4 regions of the Glutamicibacter sp. V16R2B1 genome follow, and region 3 is predicted to be linked to each of the others. Evidence: riboswitches for the same ligand, from Rfam matches in the RefSeq annotation. Region 3 holds a riboswitch; each other region holds the start of a gene.
The links. A riboswitch is a leader RNA that binds a small molecule or an ion and turns the genes downstream of it on or off. The one in region 3 is predicted to bind S-adenosylmethionine.
Positions count from the first base shown of each region.

Region 1: it holds a riboswitch for S-adenosylmethionine, as region 3 does, so the genes downstream of both, FDN03_RS04460 (acyl-CoA dehydrogenase family protein) here and FDN03_RS14215 (ATP-binding cassette domain-containing protein) in region 3, are expected to answer to the same signal.
Region 2: it holds a riboswitch for S-adenosylmethionine, as region 3 does, so the genes downstream of both, FDN03_RS05270 (hypothetical protein) here and FDN03_RS14215 (ATP-binding cassette domain-containing protein) in region 3, are expected to answer to the same signal.
Region 4: it holds a riboswitch for S-adenosylmethionine, as region 3 does, so the genes downstream of both, FDN03_RS10015 (flavin reductase family protein) here and FDN03_RS14215 (ATP-binding cassette domain-containing protein) in region 3, are expected to answer to the same signal.

Region 1 is NZ_VATX01000007.1:69,327-76,760, reverse strand. It holds gene acs (acetate--CoA ligase) at 1-893, opposite strand, end outside; gene FDN03_RS04475 (ABC transporter permease) at 926-1,750, opposite strand; gene FDN03_RS04470 (aliphatic sulfonate ABC transporter substrate-binding protein) at 1,754-2,767, opposite strand; gene FDN03_RS04465 (ABC transporter ATP-binding protein) at 2,859-3,686, opposite strand; SAM riboswitch class I at 3,692-3,802, opposite strand; SAM riboswitch class I at 4,067-4,156, shown strand; gene FDN03_RS04460 (acyl-CoA dehydrogenase family protein) at 4,172-5,512, shown strand; gene FDN03_RS04455 (LLM class flavin-dependent oxidoreductase) at 5,558-6,961, shown strand; gene ggt (gamma-glutamyltransferase) at 7,053-7,434, opposite strand, start outside.
Region 2 is NZ_VATX01000008.1:21,204-28,637, forward strand. It holds gene FDN03_RS05255 (sodium:solute symporter) at 1-280, shown strand, start outside; gene FDN03_RS05260 (3,4-dioxygenase subunit beta) at 418-1,344, shown strand; gene FDN03_RS05265 (DinB family protein) at 1,389-1,976, shown strand; SAM riboswitch class IV at 1,990-2,104, shown strand; gene FDN03_RS05270 (hypothetical protein) at 2,124-2,447, shown strand; gene FDN03_RS05275 (VIT1/CCC1 transporter family protein) at 2,482-3,585, shown strand; gene FDN03_RS05280 (DEAD/DEAH box helicase) at 3,713-7,084, shown strand; gene FDN03_RS05285 (hypothetical protein) at 7,288-7,434, shown strand, end outside.
Region 3 is NZ_VATX01000019.1:44,360-51,793, reverse strand. It holds gene FDN03_RS14235 (ABC transporter ATP-binding protein) at 1-683, shown strand, start outside; gene FDN03_RS14230 (hypothetical protein) at 680-1,378, shown strand; gene FDN03_RS14225 (exonuclease domain-containing protein) at 1,684-2,682, shown strand; gene FDN03_RS14220 (plasmid pRiA4b ORF-3 family protein) at 2,757-4,130, shown strand; SAM riboswitch class I at 4,405-4,494, shown strand; gene FDN03_RS14215 (ATP-binding cassette domain-containing protein) at 4,569-5,378, shown strand; gene FDN03_RS14210 (methionine ABC transporter permease) at 5,387-6,112, shown strand; gene FDN03_RS14205 (MetQ/NlpA family ABC transporter substrate-binding protein) at 6,155-7,030, shown strand; gene FDN03_RS14200 (hypothetical protein) at 7,200-7,434, opposite strand, start outside.
Region 4 is NZ_VATX01000014.1:73,935-81,368, reverse strand. It holds gene FDN03_RS10035 (pirin family protein) at 1-729, shown strand, start outside; gene FDN03_RS10030 (GNAT family N-acetyltransferase) at 786-1,118, shown strand; gene FDN03_RS10025 (ZIP family zinc transporter) at 1,132-1,869, opposite strand; gene dnaB (replicative DNA helicase) at 2,239-3,603, opposite strand; gene FDN03_RS10015 (flavin reductase family protein) at 4,243-4,743, opposite strand; SAM riboswitch class IV at 4,852-4,969, opposite strand; gene FDN03_RS10010 (acyl--CoA ligase family protein) at 5,266-6,876, shown strand; gene FDN03_RS10005 (PQQ-dependent sugar dehydrogenase) at 6,952-7,434, shown strand, end outside.

The DNA of each region.
Region 1 (7,434 bases), on a different contig from region 3:
CAGGCCAGGTCCGCCGTGCACCAGTGCACGTCCAGCTCGCGCAGCGCCGGGTCCGGGTTCGCGAACAACAGGTTGTGGCTGTAGGCGGCCTGGGTCAGGTAGCCGCCGGTGGTGTGCACCAGCCCCTTGGGCTTGCCGGTGGTCCCGGAGGTGTACATGATGAACAGCGGGGTTTCGGCGTCAAAGGCCTGGGCCTGGTGTTCGGTGGGCTGGCTGTCCACCAGCTCGTGCCACCACACGTCCCGTCCCTCGGTCCAGGCGATGTCGCACCCGGTGCGCCGGATCACCAGCACGTTCTCAATGTTGTTCTCCCCGGCCACCGCCGCGTCCGCGTTGTCCTTGACCGGGACGGCGGCGCCGCGGCGAAACTGGCCGTCCGTGGTGACCAGCAGCTTCGCTGCGGTGTCCTCGACCCGGAACTTCAGGGCCGCGGCGGAGAACCCGCCGAAAACCAGGGAGTGGATCGCGCCAATGCGGGCGCAGGCCAGGGTGATGACCACCGTCTCCACCAGCACCGGCAGGTAGATGACCACCCGGTCACCCTTCCCGATCCCCAGTTCGGTCAGCGCGTTCGCGGCCTGGCATACCCGTTCGGCCAGTTCCCGGTAGGTGACGGTCTCCCGGTCCCCGGGTTCCCCCTCGAAGTACAGGGCCACCTTCTCACCGCGGCCGGCCGCCACATGACGGTCCGCGCAGTTCACGGCGGCGTTCAGCGTGCCGCCCAGGTACCAGGAAATCTGCGGGCCGCGTTCGGCGGCGGGGTCGGCGGCAACGATCCGGGAGGTGGTGTGCCATCGGGTGTCCCAGTCCAGCAGGTTCGCCGCTTCATCCCAGAAGCGCTGGCGGGTGGCTTCGTCGGTGCTTTCCTCGGAGGTCAGGTCGATGGTTGTCATCGAAGAAAATCCTTTACACGTGGTCGCGGGCCCTAGGCCCAGCGGGCAATGGCCTTGCGTTCGGCGATGGACAGCAGGGCATCGGTGAGTTTGCCGAAGATCGCCAGCAAGATGATGGTCAGGATCAGGCGGTCAATGCGCCCATTGTTTTGGGAATCGGTGAGCAGGAACCCCAGGCCCATGGAGGCGCCGAGCAGTTCGGCCGCCACCAGGAACAGCCATGCCTGGGCCAGGGCCAGGCGCAGCCCGGAGAAGATCGCGGGAACCACGGCCGGCAGCTGAACGGTGCGCAGCAGGCGCAGGCCCCGGTAGCCAAAGGAGCGGGCCGCCTCCACCAGCTGGGGATCCACGTGGCGCAGCGCCAGGGAGACGGTGGTGAAGACCGGGAAGAAGGCGCCGATGATGATCAGGGTGACCTTGGAGTCCTCACCCATCTTCATCCACAGCACCAGCAGCGGAACCCAGGCCAGTGACGGGACCGCGCGCAGCGCCCCGATGCTCAGGCTCAGCAGGGCATCGGCCAGCTTCGATAGTCCCACCAGGGCACCGAAGACCAGGCCCAGCAGCGAACCGGCGGCAAAGCCCAACAGGACCCGCTGGGCGGAGATGCCTATGTGGGTCCACAGCTCACCGCGCTCCAGCAGGTCAACGGCGGCGGTGATGACGGAGGCCGGGGTAGGCAGCGCATAGGAGGGCACCAGTCCGCTTGTCGTGGCCAACTGCCACGCCACCAGGACCAGGGCGGGGACAACCAGGCCCACCAGCCAGTGCGGGAGCCCCAGCAGTGCGGCGAGCAGCCCGGCGCGCGGGGCATCGGCTTGTGTGGTGGCCGGCTGCTGGTCAACAGGAGCGGTCATCGCCTATTCACCCGCAATCTGTGAGGCATCGGCCTGCCGGGCAAACTGGTCGTCAACCAGGGTGTCCAGTGCGGCGTCCACCTCGGCTTGGCTCTTCACATCGCCGCTGTCGACAAACACCGGCCCAATGTTGCCCAGCACCTGAACGAACTTCTCGCCCGGGACCGCCGCCACGTCGAGGTTGGATCGCTCGGAGATGACCGTGTCGGCGACCTGAGCGTCCAGTCCGGCGACATCGGCCAGGATCTGTGCGGTTTCCTCCGGGTGGCTGCCGGCCCACTGGCGCGCCTTCTCATAGGCGTCAACCACGGTCTGCGCCACTTCCGGGCTGTCCTTGAGGAAGTCCTCACGGGCGTTGAGCGCCCCATAGGTGTTGAAGTCCAGGTTGCGGTACAGCAGGCGTGCCCCGTCCTGTTCGGCGGACGCCATGATCGGGTCCAGTCCGCTCCAGGCATCCACCGAGCCGTTGGCCAAAGCGGTGCGCCCGTCGGCGTGCTGCACGTTCTGCAACGTGATGTCCTTTTCCCCCAATCCCGCCTCCTGCAGGGCCTGCAGCAGGAAGAAGTAGGGGTCGGTGCCCTTGGTGGCCGCGACCTGCTTGCCCTTCAGGTCGGCGACCGAGGAAACCGGTGAATCCTTGCCCACGACCAGTGCTGACCATTCGGGCTGCGAGTACAACGCGATCGTCTTGATCGGGGAACCGTTGGAGCGGGCCAGCAGGGCGGCGGATCCGGCGGTGGAGCCCACGTCGATGGCGTCCGCACGCAGTGCCTCGTTGGCCTTGTTTGACCCGGCCGACTGGATCCATTCGACGCTGATGCCGTCGTCGGCCAGCGCATCCTCCAGCCATCCCTTTTCCTTCAGCACCAGGCTCAGGGGGTTGTAGGTCGCATAGTCGAGGGTCAGGGTCTCACCGGCAGCGGCGTTCTCCCCGGCGCAGCCGCTGAGGCTGCTCGCGGCCAATGCGACGGCGGCGAAGGTGAATGCGCAACGGCGGGACAGGGTGAATTTTGACATGGGAATCCTTAGCGGGTGGGTTCGGCGGCGCACGGGAGGAGGCCCGGACGCAAGGGGGAGGGGTGGGCAGGAAGGCGACGCGGCGCGGGGGTTAATGGCCCGACGGGTTGACACCGAGCAGCTGCAGCAGATGCGCGCGCTGGGTGGTGAATCCGGAACCCGTCCGGTTGCGGGGCCTGGGGGAGTTCAGGGTCAGGTCCTCGATGACCCCGGCCCCGTTCTGCTTCTGCTCCGCGTTCGGCCGCCGGTGCCCCAGGACAATGACGCGGTCGGCCAGGCTCAGGGCCTCGTCCACGTCATGGGTGACCATCAGCACCGTGGTCGGGAACGAACGGTGGATCTCCAGCAGCAGATCCTGCATTTTCAGGCGGGTCAGGGCATCCAGCGCGCCGAACGGTTCGTCCAGCAGCAGGACCCCGGGGCGCCGTGCCAGGGCGCGGGCCAGTGAAACGCGCTGGGCCATGCCCCCGGAAATCTCGCGCGGACGAAGTTCCGCCGCGTGGGTGAGTTCGGTCAGTTCCAGCAGCTCGGCGATCAGCTCGCGGCCGGCCTGGGCTGTCAGCTGCGGAGACAGGCCCAGGGCGATGTTCTGGCGCACCGTCCGCCACGGCAGCAACCGGGGTTCCTGGAACGCCACCGCACAGCGGTCATCGATTCCCTCCACGGCGTGGCCGCCAATGCGGACCTGGCCGACACTGGGGTGATCCAGGCCGCTGACGGTGCGCAGCAGTGTGGACTTGCCGCAGCCGCTGGCGCCCAGGATGGCCACCACCTGACCGGCGGTGATCTGCAGGTCGATGCCCGACAGGACCGTGCGGGTCTGCCGTCCTGCGGTGAACGAACGCCCCAGGTTGTGGAACTGAACCGATCGGGCAGTGGATGGCGCCACGGGTGTGGGCGACACAAGGACAGTACTCATTGTCATCTCCATCGCTTCTGGCGTTAGCACCGTCCATGCAGGAAGAGGCCTTCTCCCCGTCATGGTGGTTGCTGCGGCGTCAACGAGCCAGATCTCTCGGCCGCTCGGGATGGTTACGCCACCATGTAATCGTCCCGAACGGATGGAAGGCAAATCGTTCGTAATGTGACGAATCTTCGAAGCATACGTTTCTGGGGCCGGTAATTCTGGTATTTCTTTGATCCCTTGTGGATTCTGCATCATTCTGCCGCTTGACGGGGTCAGGCTGTAACGTCCTGCCCATTCGCGCGATCCGGGCGTTCGACGTCATCTGCGCTTCATGCCCCGAAATATGACGCCAAGCCTTGAGCCGGCTTCGTCACCGCCGGTACAAATGAGATGAACCATCCAGAGCGGCCGAGAGATCTGGCTCCACGACGCCGCAGCAACCACCCCATGCGGGCCGGTGCTACCGCCAGGACCGATGGAAGAATTGAGGCTCTTGCATGTCATTCGGCGAACCCCAACCGGACTTCAACGCGCTGTCCGACCCTGCCCAGGCCCCTGCCGGCAACGCCGTGGACCTGGACCAGCACCCCGAGCAGCTGCCCGAGCGGCAGCTGCTGAAGATCACCCCGGGGCCTGGGGCCGACGAACAATATGAACGCCTGGCCGCCACCTTCCGACCGGTCTTCGCGCAAATCGCCGAGGGCGCGGCCCACCGGGACCGGGAGCGCATCCTGCCCTTTGAGCAAGTGGGGCTGCTGAACCGGGAACGCTTCGGGGCCCTGCGCGTCCCGGTGGACCGCGGCGGGTACGGTGCCCGCATGTCCGATGTCTTCCGCCTGCTGATTGAACTGGCCGAAGCCGACTCCCACATCGCCCAGCTCTGGCGTGCCCACCTGGCCTTCGTCGAAGACGTGCTGGCCTTCGAGGACCAGTCGCTGCAGGCCAAATGGCTGGAGCGGATCTCAGCCGGGCACATTGTGGGCAACGCCTACACCGAACGCGGCGGCAACCGGCTGGGCAGCCTGAACACCACGGCCACCGAGCACGAGGGCCGCTGGTTCGTCACCGGGGAGAAGTACTACTGCACCGGGACCATCTTTGCCGACTGGACCATGGTGGCCGTGGCCCACCCGCAGCTGCCCGGTCGGCAGATCGCCGTCGTGGCCACCCAGCATTCCGGGGTGCGGATCCTGGATGACTGGGACGGGTTCGGCCAGCAGCTGACGGGCACCGGCACCACCACGTTCGAGCGGGTCCCGGTGGACAGCTTCATCCCGCAGCATGAGAACGACACCGAATCGGCGGTCTTCCAGCTGGTGCTGCTGGCCGTGCAGGCCGGCGTGGCCCGCGCGGCGCTGAATGACCTGCGCTCCTCGGTCCAGCTGCGCACCCGCAGCTTCAGCACCGGCACCGGGGTCCCGGTCCGCCACGAACCGCAGGTCCTGCAGGTCGTGGGGGAGGTCTCGGCCGAGGTCTTCGCCATCGAGTCGGTGGTGATGGGCGCCGTGCTGGAGGTCGAGGCCGCCCTGGCCGACGCCAACCTGAGCCCCGCCGAACGCTATGCGGTGTGCGAGTTGGCCGCCAACCGCGCCCAATCGGTCACCCAGCCGCTGACCATCGGGGTGACCAGCAAGCTCTTTGACCCGCTGGGCGCCTCGGCCACCAAGGCCAGCTGCAACATGGACCGGCACTGGCGCAACGCCCGCACCATCGCCACCCACAACCCCGCCATCTACAAATCCCGCATCGTGGGCGACTACGAGATCAACGCGGTGCCCCCGGTGCGGCTGAACGCCACCGGGGACGTCCCCGCCCCGGGCCAGGTCAGCTTCCGCTAGTCCCGCCCGCCACCATCGAATCAAACCCCCGAAAGAAGGACCGCCATGAGCCGCACACCCCGCGAAATCCTGTTCAACGCCTTTGACATGAACTGCGTCGCCCACCAGTCGCCCGGACTCTGGCGCCACCCGCAGGACCAAGCCGCAAGCTACAACACCCTGGGCTACTGGACCCACCTGGCCAAGGTGCTGGAAAAGGGCAAGTTCGACGGGCTGTTCATCGCCGATGTGCTGGGCACCTATGACGTCTACAACGGCACCAACGAATCCCCGCTGCGCACCGGCGCCCAGGCCCCGGTCAACGACCCGATTCTGCTGGTCTCCGCCATGGCCGCGGTCACCGAGAACCTCGGCTTCGGCATCACCGCGGGCACCGCCTACGAGCACCCGTACCCGTTCGCCCGCCGCCTGGCCACCCTGGACCACCTCACCGGGGGCCGGGTCGGCTGGAACGTGGTCACCGGCTACCTGCCCTCCGCCGCGCGCAACATGGGCCAGGAAGACCAGATGGAGCACGACGAACGCTACGACCACGCCGATGAGTACCTGGAAGTGGTGTACAAGCTGCTGGAGGGCTCCTGGGAAGATGACGCGGTCAAGGCCGACAAGGTCAGCGGCATCTACACCAACCCGGAGCAGGTGCACCCGATCAACCATGAGGGCAAGTACTTCAAGGTTCCGGGCATCGCCATCACCGAACCGAGCACCCAGCGCACCCCGGTGATCTACCAGGCCGGGGCCTCCAGCCGCGGGGTGAAGTTCGCGGCCGAGAACGCCGAGGCCGTCTTCGTCACCTCGCCGACCCGGGAAATGCTCAAGGCCACCGTCACCAAGATCCGTGACGCCGCCGAGGCCGCCGGCCGGGACCGCTACGACATCAAGATCTTCGCCATGCAGACCATCATCACCGGCCAGGACTCGGCCACCGCGCAGGCGAAGTACGAGGACTACAAGTCCTACGCTGACGTCGAGGGGGCACTGGTGCTGATCTCCGGGTGGATGGGGGTGGACCTCTCGGCCTACGACCCGGACGACGTGATCGGCTCGAACGTGAAGTCCAACGCGATCCAGTCTTCCGTGGAGACCTTCCAGAAGGCCAGCGGCGACGAGGGCTCACCGTGGACCATCCGGCAGCTGGCCGAGTGGGTCGGCGTGGGCGGTTTCGGCCCGATCACCGTCGGTTCGGGCGCCGAGGTGGCCGAGAAGCTGATCGACTGGGTGGACTACACCGACGTGGACGGGTTCAACCTCGCCTACGCGATCACCCCGGGAACCTTTGAGGACATCGTCGAGTATGTGGTTCCCGAACTGCAGGCCCGCGGCGCCTACAAGACCGAGTATGCCGAAGGCTCGCTGCGCAACAAGCTCTTCGGTGCCGGCGACCGGGTCAAGGACACCCACCGCGCCGCCCAGTACAAGATCGCCAACCGCCTGGCTGCCGCCCGCTAGCGGCCAGCGGTGAACAGGGCGGCGCGGCCGCGGAAAAACCCGTCACTGGTCTTTCCGCGGCCGCGCCGCCTTCGGTGTGGATGCGCGGGAGCTACTTGTGCTTCTTGTGTCCCTTCAGCTGCTTCACCACCATCGCCGAGCCGCCCCCGCGCCGGGTCGGTTCGGCCGCGGCGGTCAGCTTGCCCCGCGGGCCGATCTCCACGGCCGCCACCGCACCGATCTCCGCCTGCGGGGTAAAGGAATCCCCGGACGGCACGAACTGGTGGCCGAAGGGCTCCAGCATCCGGGCATCATCGGCAATGAACTCCGGTTCGGCGGTGACCGCGGTAGTGTTGCGCTGTGAGGCGCGCGGCGCGGCAATCGCCTCGGGAAGCTCCATGCCCAGATCCACGCGGTTGACCAGGGTCTGCAGCACCGTGGTGATGATCGTCGAGCCGCCCGGGGAGCCAACCGCCAGCACCGGCTTGCGGTCC
Region 2 (7,434 bases), on a different contig from region 3:
TTGGCGCCGCGGCAACGGGGTGGGCGCGGCCTGGTCGATGGCCGCGGGCACGGCGGTCACCCTGGGCACGATGATCTACCTGGAGATCGGGGCGAAGAACACGTTCGACGGGGTGTACGCGAACGAACCGATCTACTTCGGCCTGCTCGCCTCGGCGTTGACCTACATCGTGGTCTCGCTGGCCACCGGGCGCACCGACGCGCAGGTGCTGGCCAGCTGGGATCGGCGGGTGGCCGGCGAGAGCAGCGTGGAGGGCGTGCAGGACTCCGCGGTGCGCTAAGCACAGGTCATAGCGGCCGCATAGCCGCAGCTGTGCCGGAACCCAATACCGGTGCATATCCTCAAAGGCACCATCGGGCAACAGGCCCGGTGGTGCCCTTGGTTTTAAAGCTGCCCCGGATGCACAAAGGAGCCGTCATGACATCCACCCCGCCAGGACGCTGGTTCAACAACCGCCCCCTGCCCCGCCCGGGCGAAGACTTGGAGGATCAGGGGCTGGGGTTTGACGTGCAGACCCTGATCGACCGGCGCCAGATGCTCACCGCCATGGGGCTGGGCACCCTGGCCTTCACCCTGTCCGCCTGCGCCCCCACCGCCGGAACCGGTTCACGGGACGCGGCTGAAATCCCCGAGGAGACGGCCGGCCCCTACCCCGCGGACGGGTCCAACGGACCGGACGTGCTGGAGCGTTCCGGGATCGTGCGCAGCGATATCCGTTCCAGCTTCGACGGCGCCACAGACACCGCCCAGGGCATCGACATGCAGCTGCAGCTGCGCATCCTGGACAGCGCGAAGGACAACGCCCCGATGATCGGGGTGGCCGTCTACGTCTGGCAGTGCGACCGCCAGGGCCGCTACTCGATGTACTCCACCGGGGTGCAGGAGGAAAACTACTTGCGCGGCGTGCAGCTCAGCGACCAGAACGGGATGGTGCGCTTCACCAGCATCTTCCCGGCCTGCTATGCCGGGCGCTGGCCGCACATCCACTTTGAAATCTACCCGGACGAGCATTCGGTCACCGATGCGGCCAACGCGATCGCCACCTCCCAAGTGGCACTGCCCCAAGAGGCGTGCGAGCAGGTGTACGCCACCGTCGGCTATGAGCCCTCGGTCAAGAACCTGGCCGCGGTGAGCCTGCGCAGCGACAACGTCTTCGGCGACGACGCCGGCGCCGGCGCCAGCCAGCTGGCCGCCGTCACCGGCAGCAACACCGAGGGCTACCGGGTGAGCCTGGAGGTCCCGGTCGATACCCGCACCACACCGGGTACCGGGCAGGAGCCGGGCGCCGGTGAGCGCCCCGGCGCCCGGCCGCCGACCCGGCCCGCGGCGAGCGCTGCCCCGTAAACACCCCCTGTTGCCGCGGCGGCTGCTGCACTAGACTGCAGCCCATGGACAGCGAAGTCACCGCGCGCAAGCAGCGTTTGCGCCGCTACCTGGATCATGCCCGGCAGGCGGCGCTGTGGAAGGCCGAGAATCTGGACGAAGCCCAGCTGCGTCGGCCCATGGTGCCCAGCGGCACCAACGTCCTGGGGGTCATCAACCACCTGGCGGTCATGGAATTCGGCTACTTCAGCTATTGCCTCAAACGCCCGGTGGACAGTCCCCGGGCCGTGCAGGCCTTCACCTCCGAAGACCCGATGGCGGACTTCGTGGTGGAGGCGGACACCGGCGCCGCCGACGTGCTGCAGTTCTACCGCCAGGCGATCGACGCGGCCAGTACCGCCTTCGAGGAACTGGAGCTGGACGCCCCGGCCTCGGTGCCCTGGTGGGGTGAGGACAGTGAAACCACTCTGGAGCACCTAATGCTGCACATGGTGGAGGAAACCTCCCGCCACGCCGGGCACCTGGATCTGGTGCGCGAACTGATTGACGGGCAGACGGGCCTGTCCGCGCAGAACGGGAACCTGCCGGAGTTCAGTGACGAGCAGTGGAAGGAACATTACGCACGGCTGAAGAAGATCGCCGACTCCGTGTAGCATCGAAACGTAGCTTCACGAGATGCGGCGCCAAGCTCCGACTGGCCGCACACCAACCCCAGGTTCATGGGTGGTTCGGATGAGGAAGCGGTCCGCGGCACCAGCTTGTGCCCGGGCAAGAGCTAGCCTGAAAGGCCGGTGCCTGCGATGCACGCCGTTCCCGTCCTGCCGCTGATCGACCTGCACAGCGGAGAAGTGCAATTTACCCTCCATGGCGCCTGGCAGGTGCTGCACACCAGTGAGCCGCAACGGCTGCTGCGGCTGCTCACGCGCGCGGCCGGCCCGGCCCGGTTCGATCCGGCCCACGGGCGGCTGCTGGTGTTCCTGCCCCGGCGCGGCACCAGCGGCGGGCGTCCGGTAGCTTTTAGCCTTGCCAAATTCCCCGCCCACCCCTCGGTCACTACACTGGATGCCGATGACGGACGCGCCGCGGAGCACCGCGGGGTCCGTCCCCTGCCACAGCTGCTGTAGGCAGGAGGCCTGACTGAGGAGATTCACTGCCGTGATGACCGTCAATCCCCCTTCTTCCCCCACCCCGGCGCAGGTTCGGCGCTGGCGCAAGTACCTGGCCGATGAGATCGCCGAGGGTGCGATCTACCGCGAACTGGCTTCGCGGCGTACCGGGCAGGAACGCCAGGTGCTGCTCGGACTGGCCGAAGCCGAGGCCCGCCATGAGGCGCACTGGCGCGAACTGCTCGGCGACCAGGCCCGACCCAGCCGCCCCTCGCTGCGCCGCACCGTGCTGCGTTTCCTGGCCCGGCACTTCGGGTCGGTGTTCGTGCTGGCCCTGGCCCAGCGCGCGGAGGGAGATTCCCCCTACGCCAAGGACGCTGACGCCCCGGCTCACATGGCCGCCGACGAACTGGTGCACGAGGAAGTGGTGCGCGCCCTGGCCACCGCCGGGCGCACCCGGCTGGCCGGCAACTTCCGGGCCGCGGTGTTCGGCGCCAATGACGGGCTGGTCTCCAACTTCGCGTTGGTGCTGGGCATCGGTGCCACCGGGGTGGCCTCCTCCTTCGTCCTCTTCGCCGGCATCGCCGGCCTGCTGGCCGGCGCGCTGTCCATGGCGGCGGGCGAATATGTCTCGGTGCGTTCCCAGCGTGAACTGCTCACCGCCTCCCGGCCCACCCAGGTGACGCTCTCCGCGGCGCAGGACCTGGACCTGGACGCAAACGAACTGGTGCTGATCTACAAGGCGCGCGGCATGAGCGATGAGGACGCCGAGCACCGGGCCGCCGAACGCATGGGGCTGTTCACCTGCGACTGCAACCCCTCATTCTCACTGCAGCCGGAGCTGCGCGGTGAGGAGCTGGCCCGCGAGCACGAGGAACTGGGTTCGGCCCCGGGGGCGGCGGCTTCCTCGTTCCTGTTCTTCGCCTCCGGCGCGGTCGTGCCGATCCTCCCGTTCATCTTCGGGATGTCCGGGCTGCCCTCCATCATCCTGGCCGCCGTCCTGGTGGGAGCGGCCCTGATGTTTACCGGCGGCGTGGTGGGTCTGCTTTCCGGGGCCTCGCCCCTGAAGCGCGGGTTGCGCCAGCTGGCCATCGGCTGGGGCGCCGCCGCGGTGACCTACTGCCTGGGTCTGCTGTTCGGCGCCCCCGTCGCCTAGCCCATTCGGCCGGGTTGCGCCCGCCGGCCGGTGCGCACGCGGGCGGGGATCCGGCGGCGCGGAGGTGTTGTGCACATTCGATGACCCCAACTTTCCCTGCCAGCTCCGAACGTGAAACGATGAGAGGATGACCAACGCCGTACCCCCGCAGGTAGATGGCAGGACTTTGCTTGCCTACCTGGGAAACTTGCCATACTTCCTGGGCCAGCAGCTGGCTGGCACCCCGGGCGCCGTCAGTGGCGTGCATTTTGCTGCGGATAATGCGGAACTGCGTGGTGAGGTCAAGGACGAGAACGACACGTTCCAGCCACGGGTGCAGCTGGAACGGGCCACCACGGGATGGCAGATCCGCCAGGCGCAGTGCACCTGCGAGGTGGAGGGGCCCTGCCGCCACGAGGCGGCCCTGGTGCTGGCGGCGAACAAACTGGCCACGGCCCGGCAGGCGCAGGAGCAGGTGCAGGAGCAGCCGGAGCGCGGCTGGCAACGCAGCATCGATGACTGGTTTGAACAGGCCGACCCGCTCAACCCCATCGGGGTGACCCGCTCGGCCGCGGACCCGGTCAACCCTATGGGGCTGCAGTTCCTGGTGTTGGACGTCAAGAACCAGGCCCAACAGCAGTGGCTGCCCTCGGGCACCACCCAATTCCTGAACCGCAACCAGCGTTTCCGCCTCGGGGTGCGGCCCATGGTGCGCGGCGCGGACGGCCGCTGGGTGCGCGGTCAGCTGCGCTGGACCACCATCGTGTACAAGACCTTCGGCTGGAACCTGCTGTACTCACAGCACCACTGGTTTACCCGCTTCGCCGCCCTGGCCCGCAGCAACACGCAGCTGCAGTTCAAGCAGGACGAGGACTGGCTGTTCTTGGACAACTATTCCTCACCCCTGCTCTGGCCGATGCTCAACGAGGCGCAGCACCTGGGCATCGAACTGATGGGCACCCGCAACGACACCGAGGTGCAGGTCGGCGCACGCGCGGAATTTGAGCTGCAGGCCGCCCGTGAGGACGACGCCCTGCTGCTTAGCGGCACCCTGACCCTGGACGGGCAGGAGCATGAGTTGGACCCGGACAGTCCCGCCGGAACCATCGGGGACCACGGCTTTTACCTGCAGCCGCAGGACAGCCGGAGGATTTGGCTGGCACCCAGCGCCCAGCCCATCGCCGCCCAACACCGGCGCTGGTTCATGAACCGCACCCCGTTGCGGATCCCGGCCGCGGAGCAGGAGCAGTTCTTCACCCGGGCCTACCCGCGCCTGGCCCGCCGCTTCCCGCTGCGCAGTGCCTCCCCCGACCTGGTGCTGCCCGAACTCGAGCCGCCCTACCTGGCGGTGGACATCCACTACACCAAGACCCGGCCGGAACAGGACAAGAGCGGGCAGGGTGCCCCGGCGCGGCTCGCCGAGGACCTGGCCGAGGTCAACTTCGCCATCCGCTACCCGGGAATCCCCGATGACCAGGTCGTCCCCGACCAGGCGCAGGAGGAGCTGCTGCGCGCGCTGCTAAACCGGGTGCTGCTTGAAAGCACCGGGCGGGAGAACGATGCCCTGGATCCGCGCATCTACCAGGGCGACGGGCTGATTGACTTCGTCTCCTACACGGTTCCGGCGTTGCGCGCAGAACAGCGGGTGCGGCTGAACGAAACCGGCGTCCGCCCGGTCTACCGCAAGCTGTCGGAGCTGCCCGAACTGAAGATCAATGCCGTGGACTCTGAGAAGAACGACTGGCTGGACCTGGGGCTGTTGATCACGGTCGGCTCCCATGAGGTCCCGTTCTCCACGATCGTGGAGGCCCTGAGCAACGGGGCGATGAAGGTCAAGTTGCCGGACAACAGCTGGTTCTCCCTGGACCACCCGATCTTCGCCAAGCTCAAGGCCCTGGTCGACGAGGCCCAGATGCTCAACGACAAGCCCAAGGACGCGGATCTGAAGGTTTCGGTCTTCCAGGTTTCCCTGTTCGAGGAGCTGAACGACCTGGCCGACGGGATCGACGGCGCCGATGTGTTCGTCGCCCGGATGCGTTCACTGCTGGACATTGCCGGGCAGGAGCCTCCAGCACTGCCCGAGGGCCTGCAGGCCGAGCTGCGCCCCTACCAGCTGGAGGGGTTCGGCTGGCTCTCACGGCTCTACCGCGGCGGATTCGGCGCGATCCTGGCCGATGACATGGGCCTGGGCAAAACCCTGCAGGCGATCGCACTGATGCTCCACGCCCGGCAGCTGTGGGAGCACCCGCACTCACGCCAGCAGCTGCCAGCAGCCCAGCGCACCCCGGCTCCCTTCCTGGTCGTGGCCCCCAGCTCGGTGGTCTCCAACTGGGAGATGGAAATCCGCCGCTTCGCGCCTTCGCTGCGGGTCACCAGCATCGAGGGCAAGCTGCCCTCCGAGCGGCGGCTGGCCGAACTGGTCGCGGAGAATGACGTGCTGCTGACCACCTACACGTTGCTGCGCCTGAACGACGAAGCGTACGCCGCTCCCCGGTTTGCGGGCCTGATCCTGGATGAGGCGCAGTTCGTGAAGAACCGCAACACCAAGGCGCACCGCGCTGCGGCCGAAATCCGCGCCCCATTCAAGCTGGCAGTGACCGGCACGCCGATGGAGAACAACCTGGGGGAACTCGGCGCCCTGCTGGCACTGGTGGCTCCCTCGCTCTTCCGCAGCACCAGTACGTTCAACCGGCAATTCGCCCGGCCCATTGAGACGCTGGGCGACAAGGACCGTCTGGCACTGCTGCACCGGAGGATCAAGCCGTTCATGCTGCGGCGCACCAAGGAGTCGGTGGTGCTTGACCTGCCGGCCAAGCAGGAGCAGCAGGTGCTAGTGCGGCTGAACGACGAGCACCAGCATGTGTATGAGACGCACCTGAACCGGGAACGGCAGAAGATTCTGAATCTGGTGCAGGATATGGACCGCAACCGGTTCACGATCTTCCAGTCGCTAACCCATCTGCGGATGCTCGCCCTGGACCCGGCGCTGGTCGACCCGCAGCTGGCAGACATCTCCTCTTCCAAGCTCGATGCCCTGTTCGAGAACCTGGAGGACGTGATCAGCGAGGGTCACCGTGCGCTGGTGTTCTCCCAGTTCACCTCGTTTTTGAAGGTCTTTGCCCAGCGGCTGACCGAACGGGGCATCGCCTTTGAGTACCTGGACGGCTCCACCCGACACCGCTCGCAGGTCATTGAGGATTTCAAGGCCGGCACCGCCCCGTTGTTCCTGATCTCCCTCAAGGCCGGCGGGTTCGGGTTGAATCTGACCGAGGCCGACTACTGCTTCCTGCTGGATCCCTGGTGGAACCCGGCCGTTGAGGCCCAGGCGATTGACCGGATCCACCGCATTGGGCAGCAGAACCGGGTGATGGTCTACCGGCTGATTTCCCAGGGCACCATCGAGGAGAAGGTGGTGGCGCTGCAGGAAAACAAGCGGCAGCTGATCTCCACGGTCATGGACGGAGCCGACGGGTTCGCCAAGTCGCTCACCGCGCAGGACATCCGCGACCTGCTGGAATAGCGGCCTGCCCGCTCAGTCCACCGTTTGGCATAACAGTGTGATAAACATTGTCATCAAATCAGCTTATTGTCAGTCCGGGGCGCTATATTCGATATGCGTGCACGGTGCCAAACGTCCCCCACACAGGCGAGCACCAGTCCACGCGCCCATTTGCCAACAATGACGTTCGGCAAAACAACGAAGAACCGAAGGCGGTCATATCCGTGTCCCTGATTAAATCGGAGACGCTAGGTGCCCCGAGCGACGACTGGTTAGCTGCCAGGGTCAGCACCGAGCACAACAGTGTGGTCATTGAAACTGAGCAGGAACAGCTCGTCCTGGAAAACGTTCACCTGCTGGAGAAGCTGCGC
Region 3 (7,434 bases):
GCACGTGCTTCATCCGGGAATCACAGAAGTACCCGGATGACTTCAAGCCCTGGCAGGCCTTCAAGGCCGCGTCCCTGTTCTACGAAAACTGGGACGAGGACCTGGCCCAGGATCTGGTCGCGGCGTTCAAGCTGCCGCTCAAGCGCCGCATCAAGAAGCTCTCGCGCGGACAGCTCTCCGCGGTGGGCGTGATCATCGGCCTGGCCTCCCGGGCGGAGATCACCTTCTTCGACGAACCCTACCTGGGTCTGGATGCGGTGGCCCGGCAGATCTTCTACGACCGGCTGGTCGAGGACTTCGCTGAGTTCCCGCGCACCATCGTGCTCTCCAGCCATCTGATCGATGAGGTCGCGAACCTGCTGGAGCACGTGGTGGTCATCGACGGCGGAAAGATCATCGTCGATGAGGAGGCCGACGCGCTGCGCGGGGCGGCGGTGACCGTGACCGGCAACGCCGAGGCGGTCACCCAATTCATCGGCGGTTACCCGGTGATCCACCGGGACGCGCTGGGGTCCCTGGCCAGCATCAGCATCCGGGCAACACTCTCCGAGGCCGAACGCCAGCAGGCCAGGCAGCTGGGACTGGAGCTGACCCCGGTCTCCCTGCAGCAGCTGGTGGTCCGCAGCGCCATGGGCGCCATGGGCGAGGGTACGAGCAAGCAGAATGTTGAGGCAATGAAATGAACCGGATCATCCAAGTTGCACGCATGCAGCTGATCAACAAGTGGACGTTTATCGGCATCCCGCTGCTGATTTTGGGCGCATCGTTCATGTTCACCATGGCGATCTTCTGGCTGGTGCGCCAGGCCGGCGGGCAGAGCGAAGTGACCTACAGTGGTGGTGCCCAGGCCCCGATGTGGTACTTCCTGGCCCTGGGCATCCAGTCGCTGACGATGACCTTCCCGTTCTCCCAGGCCATGAGCGTCTCGCGGCGCAGCTTCTACCTGGGCACCCTGGCCCTGTTCGGGCTGTGCGCGCTGGTGCTCTCCAGCTTCTACTACCTGATGGGCCTGGTGGAGCAGGCCACGAACGGGTGGTGGCTGAACGGGCGGTTCTTCGCCCTGGAGTGGGTGGCGGAGAACAACTGGTTCATCCAGATCATGTTCTACTTCGCGCTGATGGTGCTGTTGTTCATGATCGGCTTCTGGGTCTCCACCATCTACCTGCGCTGGCGCACCACAGGGCTGCTGGTGTTCTTCATCGGCCTGGGCGTGCTGGTGCTGGGCACGGTGTTCTACATGACGCTGGGCGAGCGGTGGGGCCAGTTCTGGAGCTGGGCCGTCACCTGGACCGCCGGGGGAGTGGTGCTTGGCGCCGGCGCGGTCGCCGTGCTGATGGCCGGGGCCTCCTACCTCACCCTGCGCAGGGCCAGCGCCTAAAACCACCGGCCCCACCCGGGCCCCGCACCCCGCGAAGGCGTGCGGGGCCCAGCGCCGTCCGGACCCAGGAATGCCCCGGAGGTTGCCGACGGCGTGCAGACTGTGAGATCGTGTCGGGGCGCTGGCTGCGGCACAGAGCGGGCACGGGTCATGCTCCCAAGCGCGCGGCCCCAATAAATCCGCGAGTCACTGCGGAGGATTTACCCTGAGCACGTACCTGGTAACGGTGATCTTGGACCGCTTCCGCGGGCCCGTGGGTGTCCGGCCTGAACCGTTCGGTCGGGAAAGCGGAGTACAGTGAATATGTGGCTTTGGACTTCACCGCAGTTGATTTTGAGACGGCAAATGGATTCATCGGGTCGGCCTGTTCGGTCGGGCTGATCAAGGTGCGTGGCGGGCGCATCGTGGAAACCGAGCAGTGGCTGCTCAAGCCGCCGGCCGGTTTCGACCACTTCGACCCGCGCAACGTCTCGATCCACCACATCACCGAGGACATGGTGGCCACCGCCCCGCGCATTGGCGAGAAGCTGACCGACCTGCTGCAGTTCGTCGGGGATGACGTGCTGGTCGCGCACAACTCGGCGTTCGACTCCGGGGTGATCCGGGCCGCGGCCGAGGCCAGCGAACTGTCGGTCCCGCAGATCCAGCACCTGTGCACCGTGAAGCTCTCCCGCAAGGCCTATGACCTTCCCAGCTATTCGCTGCCGTTCGTGGCCGAGGAAGCCGGGCACCCGATCGAAAACCACCACGAGGCGCTCGCCGACGCCGAAGCCTGCGCCTGGGCCATGATCGATATCGCCGAACGCGGCCAAACCCCCACCGTGCACAACACTGCCGAACACTACTCGGTGCCGCTGGGCCTGACCCGTCCCTGGCAGCCGGGCGATGAGATTTCCCGGGCCATGCGTGACGCGCAGGGTTGGCTGGCCCGCGGTAATGCCATGCCCCCGCGCGACGCGTTCGCGTTCTGGCCGCAGGAGGGGGACAACCCGGCGCCGAACCTGGAGGCCGATGCCAGCCACCCGTTGTTCGGGCAAACCGTGGTGTTCACCGGGAACCTGGGCGTGCCGCGGCCCCAGGCCAAGGAATGGGCCGCCGCCCGTGGCGCACAGACCGCCTCGCGGGTTACCCGCGCCACGACCGCGCTGGTGGTCGGGGACGGCTTTGTCCCCGAGGACCTGGCCAATGGCCGGCTGACCAACAAGGCCAAGCACGTGCTGCGCCTGCGTGCCGCCGGGCAGAAGGTGGAGATCATTTCCGAGGGCGAATTCATGCAGCTGGTCGAAGGCTTCGCCCTGCAGTAATCTGCCGCGGGACGCGGCGCGACTGATCCTCCCGCAGTCTTCGCTCCAGTCCGCTGATCTGCAACGATGGGTCTATGACTTCTCGCGACCTGCTGACGCTGCGCATTGAATTGATGGAATCCCAGCCGCTGATCTGGCGGCGCATCCAGATTCCGGCCGACCTGGACCTGGCCGCTGCCGGTGACATCATCCAGATCGCCATGGGCTGGGACAACAGCCACCTGCAGTCCTTCCACAGCGCGGACCCCACCCAGGGATGGGGCAAGCCACAGACCGGAACCAGCTGGTATGACCAGCTTGCCCTGGACGAGGAGCTGGAGGGCCAGCCGCAGGAGGGCACCACACTCGGCCAGGCCCTGGCGGTCAACCCGGGAACCTTGTTCTACGTGTACGACTTCGGGGACAACTGGACGCACCGTCTGACCCTCGAATCATCAACCCCCTGCCCGGACGAGCAGTGCGCCGCCCGGGTGCTCGAGGGGGAAATGCGGGCGCCGGTGGAAGACAGCGGAGGATTATCGGGCTGGTACGACAAGCTGGAGGAGTTCCACGCCGAACAGCCCACCGAGGAGCAGCAGGAAACCATCGACTGGCTGCGCTGGCGCTCCGGCGATGAGCTCGACTTCGACCCGCTGACCTACAACCAGCAGGCGGCGAACCGCGAGCTGGAACTGTACTTCAGCCTCGTCTCGGGAGACTCGGTCTTCGGCCAGTGGCTGCGCGCCAAGCCCTCGGGGGTACGGCGCTACGCGCTGATCCTGGCCAGCGAGGCCGGAATCACCGACGCGGCGGAGGGGGCGCCGATTCCCGAATGGTTCTTCACGGAGATAGTTCGGCCTTTCCAGGTGCTCATTGAGCTGGCCCAGGGCGAAGGCATCAAGCTCACCCCCGCCAGCTGGATGAACCCGAAGGCCGTGGCGGAACTGGTGAACCGCCTGCAGTGGGAGGGCATCGACTACGAATCCTCCTCCCGCAAGCGTGAACACTCGATGCATACGGTGGCCCACTTGCGTGAGGTGGCGCGCATGGCCGGACTGGTGCGGGTCTACCGCGGGCGTGTGCTCGCCACGAAAAAGGGCAATGAACTGGCCGGGGATGAACAGCGCCTCGCCCGCCATCTGCTCAACGCCATCAACACGGCGGAAAAGGATGAGGGCCTGCGCGATGGCACCATCGCCTACTGGTTGTGCCGGGCCGCCGGGATCGAGGCGCTGAGCGACGCGGCGTCCGACTACATCACCGAGGTCATGAACTTGCTGGGTTACCGGATGGGGCCGCTGGGTCAGCCGTTGGGGCGCCATGCGGTCGTGCACCGCAGTACTCTCGCCCACCTGTTTGAGGAGCTCGCCCGGTGGCACCGACGCGACTCCGGGGGCTACTTCTCAAAGCCTGCCCAGGAACACGTGGACGAATTCGCGCGGATGGTGCTGCAGGCTCCCGTGTCCTGAGGCGCGCCGTAACGGGGCGAGAGACGAACCGGTCCACCGCCTGACTACGCTGTTGGCCTGCGGCCCCTAATGGGCCGTGCATTATGGCTTTGGTGTGCCCAGAATCTGGAATCCGCCTCATCCGTCGATTCACATGTCGTCACAGAAGCGGAAGATGACGGGATGTGACGCCCGAAATGTCGCCATAAGACTGATCATTGCAGCTTGTGACCTGCCCTTTGAGCCGTTCTCCATCCCTGCGCCAGACTGGTGGACAACGAAGGCGATGACCTTCAAACCATCCAGAGCGGCCGAGAGATCTGGCTCTACGACGTCGCGGCAACCACCCCCTGGGGCACGGTGCTACTGCCAGAAACGATGGAGAATTTCCTGGCTGACCCCTCCTCAGTGAGGCTGCGCGGCCGGGACGCTTCGTCGCGGTAAAGACGAGGAGTACACATGATCAGCCTGCGCAACGTATCGACAAGCTTCGGCACCGGCAGCGACGCTTTTACGGCCGTGGACAACGTGTCCCTGGACATTCCCCAGGGCTCGATCCAAGGAATTATCGGTTTCTCGGGAGCGGGAAAATCGACCCTGATCCGCAACATCAATCTCCTGCAGCGCCCGGACAGCGGTTCGGTCCAAGTTGGCGGCGTGGAATTGACCGAACTTTCAGAGGAAGAGCTGCGGCGCGAACGCCATCAAATCGGCATGATCTTCCAGCACTTCAACCTGCTCAATAACCGCACTGCCGCCCAAAATGTGGAGCTCTCGCTCAAGTTTGCCGGGGTTCCCGCCCGCCAACGGAGAGCGAAGGCCCAGGAGGCGTTGGCCATTGTGGACCTGGCCGACAAGATCCATTCCTATCCGGCCCAGCTCTCCGGCGGCCAAAAGCAGCGCGTGGCCATCGCCCGCGCCCTGGCCACGCAGCCCAAGGTGCTTTTGTGCGACGAACCCACAAGCGCCGTTGACCCGCGCACTACCGCCTCGGTACTCCAATACCTGCTGGACATCAACGCCAACCTGGGAATCACCACCGTGATCGTCACCCACGAAATGAACGTGGTCAAGGCCATCGCCGACAACGTGGCGGTAATGGAGGACGGGCGGCTGGTTGAACAGTTTGACCTGGCCGAGTTGAGGCAACCGGGTTTCAGCCCGCATACCGCGATCGGACGCTACCTGATCAGTGACGAGATCGTCCTGCAGCGCCCCACCGGCCATGAAGAACACCGCACCCCGCAGCTGTCGGCTGCCGCATCCTAGGAGACGTCTTGAGCACAATCTATCTTCCGCTTGCGGCCGCTGCGAGCAGCAACGGCGCAGTGGCCACCTTCAGCATTGACCGCCTGCTGGAACTGGGACCCGAGATCGGCGTCGCGATCGGCCAGACCCTGGCGATGCTGCTGGTCTCCATTCCCCTGGCGATCCTGATCGGTACCCCCTTGGGAATCTGGCTCTATTCCATGTCACCGCAGGGCCTGCGGTCCCGACCGCGGCTGCACCGCATCGTCGACGGTGCAGTGAACACCATCCGCTCCTTCCCGTTCCTGATCCTGCTGATCGCGATCATCCCGGTCACCCGGTTCATCGTCGGAACAACGGTGGGTACCGCCGCGGTGATTGTCCCGCTGACCATCAACGCGATTCCCTATTTTGCCCGCTTCGTGGAACAGAACATCACCCAGCTGGGGTCGGGCGTCGTTGAAGCCGCCAATGCCATGGGCGCCACCCGCGGGCAGATCATCCGCGACGTCCTGCTGGTGGAGGCCCGGCCGGCGCTGTTTGGCTCGATCACCATCATGACCGTCTCCTTCATCTCCTACTCGGCCATGGCAGGGCTGGTTGGCGGGGGAGGGATTGGCGACTTCGCCATCCGCTACGGCTACTACCGCTACGAGACCGGTGTCATGCTCCTGGCCATCGTGCTGATGATCGCGCTGGTGCACCTGGTGCAGGTCTCCGGCACGGCGCTGGCCCGGCGCTACGACAAACGATAGCCAGCACCCGTTACTTCACCTTCACTACTTCAAAGGAACACCATGTCACTGACTCGTCGCAGGATCATCACCTCAGCAGCCGCCTTGGCCGTCACCGGTCTGCTGGCTTCATGCGGTTTGACCGGCAATGTCAATGCCGGGAACGACAAGACCATCAAACTGATCGTCACCGAATCGGCGCCCACCCAGGAGCCCACAAAGATCGCCGAGCGCATCCTGGAGGAACAGGGATGGGATGTGCAGGCGACCTACGTCACCGACATTGTCCAGCCCAACCACGTGGTGGCGAACGGTGATTATGACGCGAATTTCTTCCAGCACGCAGCCTACCTGGAGCAGTTCACGGCGGATCAGAACATCGAGGTGGACCCGGCCTTTTACATGTACGGTTCACCGGCCGGGCTGTACTCGACCAAGCACAAGTCGGCGAAGGAACTGCCCGATGGGGCCAAGATCGCCATCCCGGTGGATCCCTCGAACAACGGCCGGGCCCTGGCCCTGCTGGCCAAGGAGGGGCTGCTGAAGATCACCGAGGGCAAGAGCGTCATCCACCTTTCGCAGAACGACATCCTGGAGAACCCCAAGAACTTCTCCTTCGTTGAGGTGGACCAGCAGTCGCTGTCCAAGACCCTGCCCGACGTGGATGCCGGCTTCCTGTTTGTGAGGCTCGGCGGGGAGATCGGGCTGACCCCGCAGGATGCGCTGCTGTTTGAGGAAGAGGAGGACGCCCTTCCCTACAACAACCTGGTGGCGGCAAAACCCGGTTTCATGGAGACCGAGAAGGGCAAGGCCCTGGAAGCCGCCTACCATTCCGATGAGGTGCGCGAATGGTACGAAGACTACCTCGACGGCGCACTGCCCACCCCCTGGGATCGCGACCCGGCAGCGGACCTCGCCACCTGGAACACCCAGAACTAACGAACACATCTAAAACGCCTGCGAGGGACAAGCCACCGGCTTGTCCCTCGCAGGCTCTACGCATTGCCGGGGTCATGGCCATCGCTCGTGCCCAATAACCCGTTCTCGTGAACGGTGGGCAGGAGCGCGTCACCCCGACGGGCCAGCGGGCCGAGGACCAACCGCTCGATCAGCCGACCAGGCCCATCCAGCGCTCATGCAGTTCGGAAATGATGTCATCGAGCACCGAGGCGGGGCGTTCGGCGATCAGGTCGGTGCCGTACACGGCGGCCAGCAGGGCGACGGCGTACGCGTCGGCTTCTGGATCCCGGGGCTGCTCGGCCTGCGGATCCTCGTCTTCGTTCTCATCGGCCCCGCCAAAGTAGGCGGCATAGGCTTCGGCGGCGGGACGGTCCAGGGAAGCG
Region 4 (7,434 bases), on a different contig from region 3:
ATCGACCACATGGACTCGGCAGGTTTCAAGGCCACGGTGCGTCCCGGGGAGCTGAACCTGATGACCGCCGGGTACGGGATCACCCATTCGGAATTCTCCACGAAGGACACCACCGTCCTGCACGGCGCCCAGCTGTGGGTGGCGTTGCCGGAGCATGCCCGCAACATGGAGCCGACCTTCGAAAGCTACCGCCCCGAACCGCTGACCGGCCCGGGCTGGAGCCTGTCGGTGTTCCTGGGCACGCTGCGCGCCGAGGGGCAGGAATCCACCTCCCCGGTGAGCGTGTACACGCCGCTGACCGGCGCGGAGCTGACCCTTCAGGCGGGGGCCTCACTGTGCATTGAGGTGCCCGAGGGGCACGAGCACGGGGTCATGGTGGACACCGGCGCCCCCACCGTGAACGGCCAGGAACTGGGCCACCGCGACCTGGGCTATCTGGGGCGGGGCACCGGCGAACTGCGCATCCAGGCCGGGCAGGACCCGGTGCGGGTCATCATCATCGGCGGGGAGCCGCTGAACGAGCAGATCCTGATGTGGTGGAACTTCGTGGGCCGCACCCATGAGGAGGTGGTCGCCTTCCGTCAGCAGTACCAGGCGGAGATCGGCGCCGAGCCCGGGGACGCCTCCGAGGACCGCTTCGGCCCCTTCCCCAAGGACACCCCGGCCGCGCTGCCGGCCCCCACCCTGCCCACCGTGCGGCTGCGTCCGCGCGAAAACCCGCCGGTGTAGCGCCACCGGCCAACCGATTTTCCATCATCCGACAACCCAGCGACACAAGGAGCACCATGAGCCAGATCGTCCCGCAGGCACTGCCCGAACGCGACCGCTACGTCCTTGACGATGCGGGCAAGCACATCGGCGCCGCCCACTACCGCGACTACCAGGGTGAGAACGGGGTGGAGCGGATCTTCTTCCACACCGTGGTCGATGAAGAGTACAGCGGCCAGGGCCTGGCCTCGAAGCTGGCGGCCTTCGCCCTGGAAGACACGGTCTCGGCCGGGATGAAGATCGTCCCGGTCTGCCCGTACATCAAGAAGTATGTGGGCAAGCACCAGGAGTTCGAGCCGGACGTGGTCCCGCCGCGCCCGCACCACCTGCAGATCCTGCCCAAGGCCTAACCGGGACGGCGGCCTACCCGCCGACCGCGTGCAGGGTGAAGGCGCTGAGGAACCCGAGGGTGACCAGCAGCCCGGTGTAGTCGTGGTCGACCGCGTACGCCTCGGGGATCATGGTGTCCGCGATCATGGTCAGGATGCCGCCGGCCGCGACCGCGGTGGCGAACGCCAGCACCTCGGCGGGCATCTGTGCCAGCGCGATGGCACCGATGAAGGCGGCCAGTCCGCTGGCCACCGCGATTGCGCCCCACAGCGCCAGCACGGCGCGGCCCGGGCGGCGGGCCTGCTTCATGTCCGCGGTGCTGGCCAGTCCCTCGGGGATGTTGGAGATGAAGATGGCCGCGAGCATGGTGGGGTTGATTCCCGCTCCGGCCACGACTCCCAGGCCCAGGGCCACCGATTCGGGAATCCCGTCAATCAGCGCTCCGACGGCGATTGCGGTGCCGGAGGAGTCCTGGGTCCGCGGGGTGCTGGCGTGGCGTCGCGCCGTCAGCCAGGCCAGCAGCCGATTGGCGCCGAAGTAGAGCCCCGCGCCGGCGAGCACCCCGGCGACGCTGGCCGCCAGGCCGCCCTGCTGGTAGGCCTCCAACACCAGCTCAAAGCTCAGCGCACTGATCAGCACCCCTGAGCCGAAGGCCATGATCGCGCAAACCCAGATCCGCGGAATGCGCAGCCACCAGGCCGCCCCGGCCCCCAACAGCAGGGCCGAACCGGCCACGGTGCCCCACAGCAGGGCTTGAAGGCTCTGGATCATGGCACCCACTATAGCGGTGCCTGGATGCCCGGGCTGAGCGGGATCAGCCCAAAAACACAGCCCTGCATTCAAGGCCCTGACATCACCCCGATCGGGTCTGCCGCATCGTGCTGCCCGTGGATGCAGAAATCGGACTCGCTCCTGCCCAGGTGCCAGTGAGGACCAAGACTCTGGACAATCTCTGCTTCGCCGACTCGCCGCCCCGATAACGGCGTGTAGTAGCTCGATTTAAAGACAACCGTGGTGCTTTTGGCGTTGATCTCTGCCGTTACCTGCGTCTTCACCTGCGGGCTGCCGGCCCTCTGGCTGGAGTCGGATGCGCCTTCGGGATTTGTCCTACCGTGGCTCGGGTCAAGCCAGGGGTTGCCCCTACCCTTCGCTTTGCATGTTGCTGAACCGGGAGTAGTGGCCCTGGAAGGCGACGGTAATGGTCTTGGTGGGACCGTTGCGGTGCTTGGCCACAATCACGTCGGCCTCTCCGGGACGATTTTCCTTGTCGTACACGTCCTCGCGGTGCAGCAGGATCACCATGTCCGCATCCTGCTCAATCGAGCCGGATTCACGCAGGTCCGAGACCATCGGCTTCTTGTCCGTACGCTGTTCCGAACCACGGTTCAGCTGCGAGAGCGCGATGAGCGGGACATCGAGCTCCTTGGCCAGCAGCTTCAGGTTACGGGAGAACTCCGAGACTTCCTGCTGGCGTGATTCAACGCGCTTGCCCGAGCTCATCAGCTGCAGGTAGTCCAGCACGATCATCTTCAGCTCGTTGCGCTGCTTCAGGCGGCGGCACTTGGCGCGGATCTCCATCATCGACATGTTCGGGGAGTCGTCAATGAATAGCGGAGCCTCATTCAACCGTCCCATGGTGGTGGCGATCTTGGTCCACTGGGCATCCTCCACCGACCCCTTGCGCAGGTCCTGCAACTGGATCGAGGCCTCCGCGGAGAGCAGACGCATCGCGATTTCATTGCGCCCCATTTCCAGGGAGAAGAACACGGTGGCCATGTTGTTCTTGATTGCCGCCGAACGCGCAAAGTCCAGGGCGAAGGTCGACTTGCCCACGGCCGGACGCGCGGCGATGATGATCATCTGCCCGCCCTGCAGGCCCTGGGTCAACTCATCAAACTCGTAAAAGCCGGTGGGGACACCGGTGATGCCGTCACCGGCGTTGGCCGCATTTTCGATCTCATCGACGGTGCCCTCGATGATCTCGCTGAGCCGGACATAGTCTTCGCTCGAGCGATTCTCCGCAACCTTGTAGACCTCGGCCTGCGCCTCGTTGACGATGGCGTCCACGTCCCCGTCCGGGGAGTAGCCCATCTGCACGATCCGGGTCCCGGCGTCGACCAGGCGGCGCAGCACGGCGCGTTCGCGCACGATCTCGGCGTAGTAACCGGCGTTCGCGGCGGTGGGCACGGACTGGATGAGGTTGTGCAGGTATGCGGCACCGCCCACCCGGACGATTTCGCCCCGCTTGGTCAGCAGGTCCGAAACGGTGACGGCATCAGCCGGTTCGCCCCGTCCGTAGAGATCAATGATGGCCTCATAGATCGATTCATGGGCCGGACGGTAGAAGTCGTTGCCGCGGACCACCTCAATGACATCGGCGATCGCGTCCTTGGAGAGCATCATGCCGCCCAGAACCGACATTTCCGCGGCGATGTCCTGCGGCGGCGTACGCCCCGCCTCGGAGTCGCGGTTCTCGTAGGCCTGCTCAGCGCTGGCAATAGACATTCAAATCCCCTTCTACCCACCGGGAACTCGGCGACCGGTTCACCGTCCACCTCGTATCGTTCCATCGGGCCCCGACAGTTTGGGGGCGCTGGGGAAACTTGTGGATATTTCAGTTCCAGAGCCAACAGTAGGCCTCTTATGTAAGGGCGTAAACTCACTTATCCACAGGATCTGTGGACAAGCGGCAGCTATCTGTGGAAGGGGGTGTGCAGGAACTGGGGAGAACGCTGTGGATTTCCCCACTTAAACGCAACTAATACCTCATTGACTTGGTTGTTTAGGTTTTCACACGTGTGGATAAAAAATAAATTTTCCTCCGCGGCATTGTGGGTTTTGGATCTTTTCCACAGCCGGAAAGCCCACAATTCGGGGGCGTGGAGGCGTCAACCACGGTTATCCACCCCCAATCCACAACGCTGTGGAAAGCTTTGTGGATTACTTCAGATCTAAAAACTCGCTACTCATCGCAGGACCACCCATTAAGGTCCTTCGGATGCGGGGCTTCGTCCACAGATCCCCGGCCTGCCTCATCTCGGGACTGTGCACTGCGCCTGACACGCAACCCGGTTTGAAGCGGTTAACGCAATGAATCCCACCGCGGCGTACGACGCAGTGGGATTCATCGATGCCGCCCTGCCATTAGACCAGGGCCGGCACCTTGAGGGTGTGGAAGGCGGAATCATGGAAGATCGACGGGGTGTGCGCCGAGGCCTGGTGGCCGTGCACCTGCAGCAGGACGACCCAGTGGTCCCCGGCTTCAACCTCGTTGTAGATGGAGGTATCGAGCCAGAGGGTGGATTCCTCGATGAACAACGCCTGCTGCTCGGTGATGTGGGTGTGCAGCCCGGCGAAGCGGTCACCCTTCTTCGAGGCGATCTGGGCGCAGACCCCCTCGTTGCGGCTGCTGAGCACCGAGACCCCGATACGCTGTGCCCGCCGCAGCTTCGGCCAGGTGTTGGAGGTCTTCTGCACGGCGAACATCACCAGCGCCGGATCCAGGGAGACCCCAACGGTAAACGAGGAGGCAACAATTCCGGTCTTGACGCCATCGATTTCGGCGCACAACGCCGCGACGCCCGAGGGGTGCTGGGCGAAGACCTTGCGCAGGGTCAACGGGTCGAGATCCTGATTCAATGACATGATTCGTATCCTTAGCATCAGGCCCACCGTGGTCGGCGACGGTCGAATGCCCATAGCGCCGCAGGGCCAAGCTGCTGCACTGTGGATTCGAAGGTTTTACGCCTCGGTGTGCGGTACTTGTTCCACGCGGTGGCGCGCGGAACCGAATCCTCACCTGGAGCACCCCACTACCGTTTAGAGGGTTGCCGGCCAGCTAGCCAGGGCTTGTCAGCTGACGCTCTTGATTCTGTCTACGACACTATGGCCCGTCGCGGCGTAACGTCAAACATTTCCTGTCTTATACCGCAATCTTCGACATATTGTTTCGTCCGCCCCCTCCTTCCGCTACGCTCGCCGCCGATAATTTCGCCCGACGCAGCTCACCAACGGACACCGCCTCCTACGCTGGTCGCCCCGCGGGCGCCGTTGAGCGCAATGGCACGCAGTTTCTTTGTCTGGGGTTCAGTTTCATGCCACGATGTCTTGCGAGGTGCCCTGCGTCACAGCGCAGGGCCGGATAGTTACCGACCCCGAGGAGCCCCCATGGCATCGTTGCTGGCCAACCACTCAGAATTGACTCCCCTGCGCTTCCTGGAACGCTCCGTGGAGGTCTACCCGGAGAAAACCGCGGTGATTCACGGTTCGCGCAGCTACACCTGGGCCCAGTTCGAGGAGCGCGTCCAGCGGCTGGCCCAGGTGCTGGCCCAACGCATTTCCCCGGGCGACCGGGTCGCGGTGCTGGCCCCGAACACCCCGGAAATGCTGGCCGCCCACTACGCGGTCCCGCTGGCCGGCGGCATCCTCGTTGCCCTGAACACCCGCCTGGCCGCCCACGAGCTGCAGTACATCTTGTCGCACGCCGAGGCCCGGCTGCTGTTGGCGGACACCGAGCTGCTGGGCAACACCGCACGGCTGCGCCAGGAGGTGGCGAGCCTGGAGGCGCTGATCGAGGTCACCGACGACCAGTACACCGGCCCGCGCCCCCAGGTGCCGGTCGACGCGGTGCTGGAGGACCTGCTGCGCCACGCCCCCGCCGGCCGCCTGCCCTATACGGTGGGCGACGAGCGGGCCCCGATCTGCCTGAACTACACCTCCGGGACCACCGGCAAGCCCAAGGGGGTGCTGTATTCACACCGCGGCACCTATCTGAACGCGCTGGGTGAGGCGTTCCACCAGCAAATGGACGTGCACACCCGCTACCTGTGGACGCTGCCGATGTTCCACTGCAACGGCTGGTGCACGCCCTGGGCGGTAACCGCCGCCGGCGGCACCCACCTGTGCCTGCGGGCGGTGCGCGAGGACGCCGTCTGGGATGCCATCGACCAGCTGGGCACCACCCACCTGTGCGGGGCACCAACCGTGTGCTCGATCATCGCCGACGCGCCCCGGGCCCACCGTGTGGGCCAGCCGCTGCGCATCACCACCGCCGGCGCTCCCCCGTCACCGGCCATCATTGGCAAGCTGCACCGGCTGGGCATCGAGGTGGTGCACGTCTACGGGTTGACCGAGGTCTACGGCCCGTACACGATCTGCGAGTACCAGCAGCACTGGGATGAGCTGGACGCCGAGCAGCGGGCCGCCAAGCTCTCCCGGCAGGGGGTGGGCATGGTGACCGCGGAGTCCGCCCGCGTAGTGGACCTGGACATGAACGACGTGCCGGCCGACGGACAGAGCATGGGCGAAATCGTGCTGCGCGGCAACAACGTGATGATCGGCTACTACAAGGACGAGCCGGCCACTGAACAGGCCTTCGCCGGGGGCTGGTTCCACACCGGGGACCTGGGCGTGATGCACCCGGACGGCTACATCCAGCTGCGCGACCGGGCCAAGGACATCATCATCTCCGGCGGGGAGAACATTTCCACCGTGGAGGTCGAGCAGGTGCTGGCCAGCCACCCGCAGGTGCTGGATGTGGCGGTGGTGGGCATCGCGGATGAGAAGTGGGGCGAACGCCCCATCGCCTACGTCGTCCGGGCCAGCGGCTCACAGGTGGATGAGGCGGCCCTGATCGCCCACGCTCGCGAACAGCTGGCCGGGTTCAAGGTGCCGCGCACCATCGTTTTCCCGCAGGATTTGCCCCGCACCTCCACGGGCAAGGTGCAAAAGAACGTGCTGCGCACCCTGCCGCTGCCCTCCGCGGCCACCACGCGCTAAACCCGGCGCGCGGTGGGCTGACGTGCCGGCGCCTGGCTTGCTACGCTGTTGCTCCCCGGGGTTGAGGAGGGCAGCATGCGAGGCCGACACTGCTGGTACCCGCTGGCCGCCCTTTGCCTGCTGCTGGTCGCCTGCAGCGGCCCGGCGCCAATCCCGCCGGCCGCCCCGCAGAGCGGCGCCAGCCCCACCGCCAGCGGGCCCACCGGGCCCTCCCCCGCGCACCGCGCGGAGGTCACGGTCATCACCCGGAACCTGCAGGCCCCGTGGTCGATCTGCCGGGCCATGGACACGACGCTGGTCAGTGAACGGGACACCGCCCGGATTCTGGAGGTCGACACCGCCGGGCGCCAGCGCACGGTGGGTACCGTGCCGGGGGTGCGCTTGGGCGGTGAGGGCGGGCTGCTGGGGCTCGCGTTCGCCGAACCGGACCAGCTCTACGCGTATTCGACCGGGGCCACCGGCAACCGGATCCAGCGTTTCACGCTGCACGGTAAGCCCGGCTCGCTGCGCCTGGGGCAGCAGCGGACGGTCATCGATGAGCTGCCCGCCGCCGGGATC